Linked DNA regions of Streptomyces venezuelae. The protein of the gene in region 1 interacts with the protein of each later gene in a pairwise test. Links are inferred from orthologs where the notes say so. Each region holds a gene or a part of one and is shown in the gene's direction. Other genes may lie near its edges.

Evidence for each region.
Region 2: the proteins of DEJ49_RS27240 (region 1) and clpS interact in binary tests that used the Escherichia coli proteins (3 or more experiments, as listed by UniProt). The link is inferred for Streptomyces venezuelae from one-to-one orthologs.

Annotation. Positions count from the first base shown.
Region 1 is NZ_CP029191.1:6,017,672-6,020,800, forward strand. The notes cover bases 157-2,973. They hold DEJ49_RS27240 (Dps family protein), read left to right. Parts: upstream 157-1,238; coding sequence 1,239-1,709; downstream 1,710-2,973. Other genes in these bases: DEJ49_RS27230 (CinA family protein), read left to right, coding at 157-536; DEJ49_RS27235 (helix-turn-helix domain-containing protein), read left to right, coding at 646-1,020; DEJ49_RS36525 (hypothetical protein), read left to right, coding at 1,912-2,298; DEJ49_RS27250 (SDR family NAD(P)-dependent oxidoreductase), read right to left, coding at 2,246-2,973. Outside these bases: more of DEJ49_RS27230, read left to right, coding at 1-156; more of DEJ49_RS27250, read right to left, coding at 2,974-3,022.
Region 2 is NZ_CP029191.1:2,952,372-2,955,577, reverse strand. Bases 150-3,043 are described here. They hold clpS (ATP-dependent Clp protease adapter ClpS), read left to right. Parts: upstream 150-1,386; coding sequence 1,387-1,701; downstream 1,702-3,043. Other genes in these bases: DEJ49_RS13225 (amino acid permease), read left to right, coding at 2,716-3,043; DEJ49_RS13230 (DUF2017 domain-containing protein), read left to right, coding at 1,741-2,343; DEJ49_RS13240 (nicotinate phosphoribosyltransferase), read right to left, coding at 150-1,295. Also shown: more of DEJ49_RS13240, read right to left, coding at 1-149; more of DEJ49_RS13225, read left to right, coding at 3,044-3,206. UniProt on the Escherichia coli protein: Involved in the modulation of the specificity of the ClpAP-mediated ATP-dependent protein degradation.

The DNA of each region.
Region 1 (3,129 bases):
GCGGTGAGACGCTCGCGGTCGCCGAGTCGCTGACCGGGGGCCTGGTGGCCGCCGAGATCACGTCGGTGCCGGGCGCCTCGAAGGTCTTCCGGGGGTCGGTCACCGCGTACGCCACGGAGCTGAAGCGGGACGTGCTCGGGGTCGACGGCACTCTGCTGGACGAGCGCGGGGCCGTGGATCCCGAGGTCGCCCGGCAGATGGCGGACGGTGTGCGCCGGTTTCTCGGCGCGGACTGGGGCATCGCCACGACCGGGGTCGCCGGTCCGGAACCGCAGGATGGGCAGCCGGTCGGCACCGTGTACGTCGCGGTGGCGGGGCCTGACAGTGCTGCTGACGGGCCGGATTTCGAAAGCATGCGCGGTTACGCCGATGGCGGAGCGCGTGGGAAAGTGGCCGCCCTGCGGTTGAACGGTGACCGTTCGGAAATCCGTATGGAGAGTGTACGGAGCGTGCTCACGTTGCTTCTCGAGCGGCTGTCCGGAGAACGGTCCGGGAATGGGCGGGCACAGGATACGGAACAGAACGGGGGGAATTGATGTTTGCAGCCCTGAGTGAACACGACATCGCTCCCCGCACGGCCGCCGCGCAAGGCGGTACGGTGGGGCGTGAAGGATGCGGCTACGCGGTCCGAGGAGGGAGCCACCGATGATTCTGCTCCGTCGCCTGCTTGGTGACGTGCTGCGTCGGCAGCGCCAGCGCCAGGGCCGTACTCTGCGCGAAGTCTCCTCGTCCGCCCGAGTCTCGCTCGGCTATCTCTCCGAGGTGGAGCGGGGGCAGAAGGAGGCTTCCTCCGAGCTGCTTTCCGCGATCTGCGACGCGCTTGACGTACGGATGTCCGAGCTCATGCGTGAAGTGAGCGACGAACTGTCGCTCGCCGAGCTGGCTGAGTCTGCAGCAGTCCCGGAACCGGTGCGTGCGCCGGTTCGCTCGATGCTCAATTCCGTGTCCGTGGCCGGCGTGCCACCGGAACGGGTCACGATCAAGGCACCCGCGGAGGCGGTCGACGTCGTCGCGGCGTGATGCGACGCTGCTCCTGAGCAGCTCTGGGAAGTGTGTGGAAGCCCCGACCGGGTACCCGGTCGGGGCTTTCGTTTGTTGAGGTGAGCCCACCTGGCCCCGCTACCGGATGGTCTGGTACCGGATGGTTGGGGCAGCTGTTCGCAAATCGACCTATTTGGCTATTTTGTGTCATGGTTGGTGGGGATTTACCTCATTCGCTCGTGTGTTGGAGGAGACAGATGTACGTCGTGAAGAGCCCGCTGTCCGATGCGGATCTCAAGACGGTCTCGGAGGCACTGCAGGGTGCGCTCGTGGACCTGGTCGACCTGTCGCTGGTCGCCAAGCAGATCCACTGGAACGTGGTCGGCCCGCGCTTCCGCTCCGTGCACCTGCAGCTCGACGAGGTCGTGGACACCGCCAGGCAGCACTCGGACACCGTCGCGGAGCGTGCCTCCACGCTGGGTGTCTCGCCGGACGGGCGCGCGGCGACCGTGTCCCAGAGCAGTGGCATCGGGAAGGTCCCCGAGGGCTGGGTCAAGGACGTGGACGCGGTCGGGACGCTCGTGGACGCGCTCGGCGCGGTGATCACGCGGATGCGTCAGCGTGTCGAGGCGACGGGCGAGGCCGACCCGGTCAGCCAGGACATCTTCATCGGCATCACGGCCGACCTGGAGAAGCACCACTGGATGTTCCAGGCGGAGAGCAGCTGATTCCGCGTGTGAGGGCGCGTGAGGGTGCTCCCCATGAGGCGGCGTGGCCGTTCGTGCGCCGGGAGCGTGCGGCGGGGCAGTCGCTCCCGGCCACGCTCCAGGCGCCGCCGATACGCCCTCCCATGGGGTGAACCCCGGCGTTTAGCGTCGATCTCGCGTTGGGCGGGAGGTGGCATCTGTGGCAGCCGTGACCGGGACAGCCGTGACATGGCGGGCCGTACGATGGGTGCCCTTCCTGGCGCTCGGCGCGCTCTGGTGGTGGGGCGTGCTGCGGCTCGCCTTCTCGCCCGACGCGGGAGTGCTGGAAGGAGCGGTCGCCGCCGGAGGGTGGGGACTGAGCGTGCTGCCCGTGCACTGCGTGCCCAGGGCCCGCGCGCTGGATGAGGCGAGGGCGGCCAGGGGAGCTGACCCCGCGCAGTACGCGCGGCGCCCCGACGGGGAACTGCGGTGGCCGGGGGAGCGCACGGCTCTCGCATGGTGGGGACGGGCCGTCGTGTCGGCGGGGCGGGTGCGGGGGCGCGCTCTCAGGGTGCGGGCTACCAGGGCATGGCGACGCCGCCGTTCGGGCGGAGGATCTGGCCCGTCGTGAAGGACGCGGCGTCCGACGCCAGGTGCAGCACGGCGTGCGCGATGTCGTCCGGATCGCCCACACGGCCGAGCGGTGCCATGCGCCGCATGGTGTGTTCGGTGTGCGCCTGCTTCTCGCTGTCGGGGCGCTCCGATGTTGTCATAGGGGTGCGGATCCATCCCGGTGCGACGACATTCACGCGGATGCCGTGCGGGCCGAGCTCTGTGGCCAGCGTTTTCGAGAGCTGGACGACGGCGGCTTTTGACGCTCCGTAGCAGAGGAGGCCGGGGGCGCCTGTGTCGACGGCGCCCGACGCCATCGTGATGATGCTGCCGCCGGAGCCTGCGTCGACCATCGTGCGGGCGGCGGCCTGGCATGCGTACAGGACGCCTTTGAAGTTGATGTCCATGACGCGATTCAGGTCTTCGTCGCGGGTCTCCAGGACCGGACTGCTGTGCATGACGCCGGCTATGGCGGCGAGGATGTCGAGGCGGGGTGTCGCTGCTGTGGCTATTGCCCGGTCGACTTGAGCCCTGTCGGTCACGTCCAAGGGGTACGTGTATGCGGTGCCGCCGGCCTTCGTGATGAGCGCGGCGGTCTCCTGGAGTCCTGGCTCGTCGCGGTCGGCGCAGTGCACGGCGGCACCCGCTTCCGCGAGGAGCCGCGCCGTCGCACGCCCGATGCCGCTGGCGGCGCCGGTGATGAATGCGGTGCGTCCGGTGAGGTCGTACGCCGTGACGGGCATGGGGGGACGGTACGGCCGAATCTGATGGGGCGTCAACTGGCTGGGTGATGGCTGTTGTTGACGGTGTGCAGGTTGCGGGTGGTGTGTCCGGGCGGCCGGGCGTGTCG
Region 2 (3,206 bases), 3.1 Mb from region 1 along the record:
CGCGACAGCTGCGTCGCCGAGAGCGGCAGCCCCGCGCGCGCCGCCGCGTGCCGGTCGCGGACCGCGTCGAGGGGCTCGCGGGAGAGCACCTCGCCGCCCTTGACCAGCTCGACCTGGAGCTGCCGGTCGGTGAGCTCCGTGGGCACGGCGCCCGTGCCGACGACCTCCGCCTCGGCCACCCCGTACTGATCGGTCCTGCGCGCGGCCCACTTGCGGCCGCCCATGGACGACTTCGCGCCGAGCGACTTCTTCGCCACCGGCTCCAGGGGTGCCTGCGGGTCCGCCGAGTGCGCGCGGGCCACGAGCTTGTAGACCATGGACGCGGTGGGGTGCCCGGAGCCCGTGACGAGCTGCGTGCCCACGCCGTACGCGTCCACGGGCGCCGCCGCGAGCGAGGCGATGGCGTACTCGTCGAGGTCGGACGTGACGACGATCTTCGTCTCGGTCGCCCCGAGGTCGTCGAGCTGCTGGCGCACCCGGTGGGCGACGAGCAGCAGGTCGCCGGAGTCGATGCGCACCGCGCCGAGCTCGGGCCCCGCGACCTCGACGGCCATGCGGACGGCCTCGGTGACGTCGTACGTGTCGACGAGCAGCGTCGTGCCGCGGCCGAGCGAGTCGACCTGGGCCCGGAACGCGTCGCGCTCGTTGTCGTGCAGCAGGGTGAAGGCGTGGGCGCTGGTGCCGACGGTGGGGATGCCGTAGCGGAAGCCGGCCGCCAGGTCGGAGGTGGTCGCGAAGCCGCCCACGTACGCGGCGCGGGAGGCCGCGACGGCCGCCAGCTCGTGGGTGCGGCGGGCGCCCATCTCGATCAGCGGACGGTCACCGGCGGCCGAGGACATGCGGGAGGCGGCGGCCGCGATGGCCGAGTCGTGGTTGAGGATGGAGAGGATCACCGTCTCCAGGAGCACGCACTCCGCGAAGGACCCCTCGACCCGCAGGATGGGCGAGCCGGGGAAGTAGACCTCGCCCTCGGGGTAGCCCCAGATGTCGCCGCTGAAGCGGTAGCCGGAGAGCCATTCGAGGGTCGCCTCGTCGACGATGTTCCGCTCGCGCAGGAAGCCGAGGACGCCGGCGTCGAAGCGGAAGTTCTCCACGGCGTCCAGGACGCGGCCGGTTCCGGCCACCACTCCGTAGCGCCGCCCCTCGGGGAGTCTGCGGGTGAAGACCTCGAAGACGGAGCGCCGGTCGCCGGTGCCGGCCCGCAGCGCGGCCTGCAGCATCGTCAGCTCGTACTGGTCCGTGAAGAGCGCTGTCGAGGGAACATCCACCGGCAGGCCAAGGTCCGCTGTGTTCATGTGAAGGATGCTACCCCCAATCTCGTCACTCTGACGATTTCTGTGGACGCGCGGGAGGCCATTTGTGCGAGGCCCCTCTCGGAGTGGCAGCATGGGGCGTGTGAGTACGGCTCCCGCAGAGATCACCCGCCCGGAATCGGCCGAAGAGACGCTCGTCGTTCCCGAGCCGGACGTCCCCTGGATCACCCTCGTGCACAACGACCCGGTCAATTTGATGAGTTACGTGACGTATGTGTTCCAGTCCTACTTCGGGTACTCGAAGGAGAAGGCCACGAAGCTGATGATGGACGTCCACGAGAAGGGCCGCGCGGTCGTCTCCACCGGCAGCCGCGAGGAGATGGAGCGCGACGTGCAGGCCATGCACGGATACGGGCTGTGGGCCACCCTTCAGCAGGACCGCAAGTAGCGGACCGGAAGCAGCGGACCGGAAGTAGCGACGCATCTGATGCCAGGACAATTCGAAGCGATCCCCGGCGGTGGCGCCGCCGTCGCGCTCGACGAGGTCGAGATCTCGATCATCCGCTCCCTCGCCGTGCAGCTCCTGGAGCTGATCGGGCCGGGTCCCGGCGGCGAGGTCTCCGACGACCCGCTCGCCGAGCTCTTCGCCGATGGGCCGAGCGAGCCGCCCGCCGATCCGGTGATGCGGCGCCTGCTGCCCGACGCGTACGGCGGTCCGGGGGGTGAGGACAGCGCGGGCGACGCCGACGAACTCCGGGCGTATTCGGCGGAATTCCGGCGCTTCACGGAGAACGACCTGCGGGCCAAGAAGCGCGACGACGCCCTCGTCGTCATCCGTTCGCTCGACTCGATGACGGCGTCGGGCGAGGGCGGAGCTGTCCTGAAACTGTCGGTCGAGGAGTCCCAGCAGTGGCTCGGCGCCCTCAACGACCTCCGGCTCGCGATCGGCACGCGCCTCGAGGTCAGCGACGAGGACGACGCCGATCTGCTCTACCACCTGCCGGATTCCGACCCCCGCAAGCCGATGGTGATGGCCTATCTCTGGCTCGGCGGACTGCAGGAGACGCTGGTCGGGACGTTGCTGGACTGATTCCGGGCAGAAGTTCATGCAGAATGCAGCAAAATTTGTTGTAGTGGACAGGTTTCGGGGATTCGGGGTGCTGTTCGCTCAGCGGAGCCTCAAATCCGGATAACGATCCCGTCACTTCATTGCCCTGCTTTGCTCTGTCAAGGGTGCTTTGTCCGCTTCTTCCTGTGGTGTGCGCCACAGGTGGCTCATTCCCTCACTGTTGCCCCCGTGATAAATCTTCACGACCGCTCGGTGACGCCACCCATGTCACCGGGGGCGCTTCAGCCGGCGGACCGCCGGTAGCACTCCATCCATATCCGGGGGGATCAGGACCTGATCCGCAGCCACAACGCAGATGTGCGGGCGCGGATCAGCATGGAGAAAGGCGTCACCATGACCTCAGTGCAGGTCGACAAGCACCACGACGGGCACGACGGCAATGGGGTCGTGCACGGCTCGTCCGGCGAGGGCGAGGGATACCAGCGCGGGCTCGGAGCCCGGCAGATCCAGATGATCGCGATCGGCGGTGCCATCGGCACCGGCCTGTTCCTCGGCGCGGGCAAGGCCATCCACAAGGCCGGACCGAGCCTCATCCTGGCGTACGCCATCGCGGGACTCGTCATCTTCTTCATCATGCGGGCGCTCGGCGAGCTCCTCATGTACCGGCCCGTGTCCGGCTCCTTCTCGGAGTACGCACGCGAGTTCATGGGCCCGTTCTTCGGATTCGTGACCGGCTGGACGTACTGGCTCTTCTGGGTCGTCACCGGCATCACCGAAGTCACCGCGGCCGCCCAGTACATGCAGTACTGGACCCACGACTCGTTCCCGCAATGGGCCTACGCGCTCGTCTTCACCGTCATCCTGTACGGCGCGAACCTCATCTC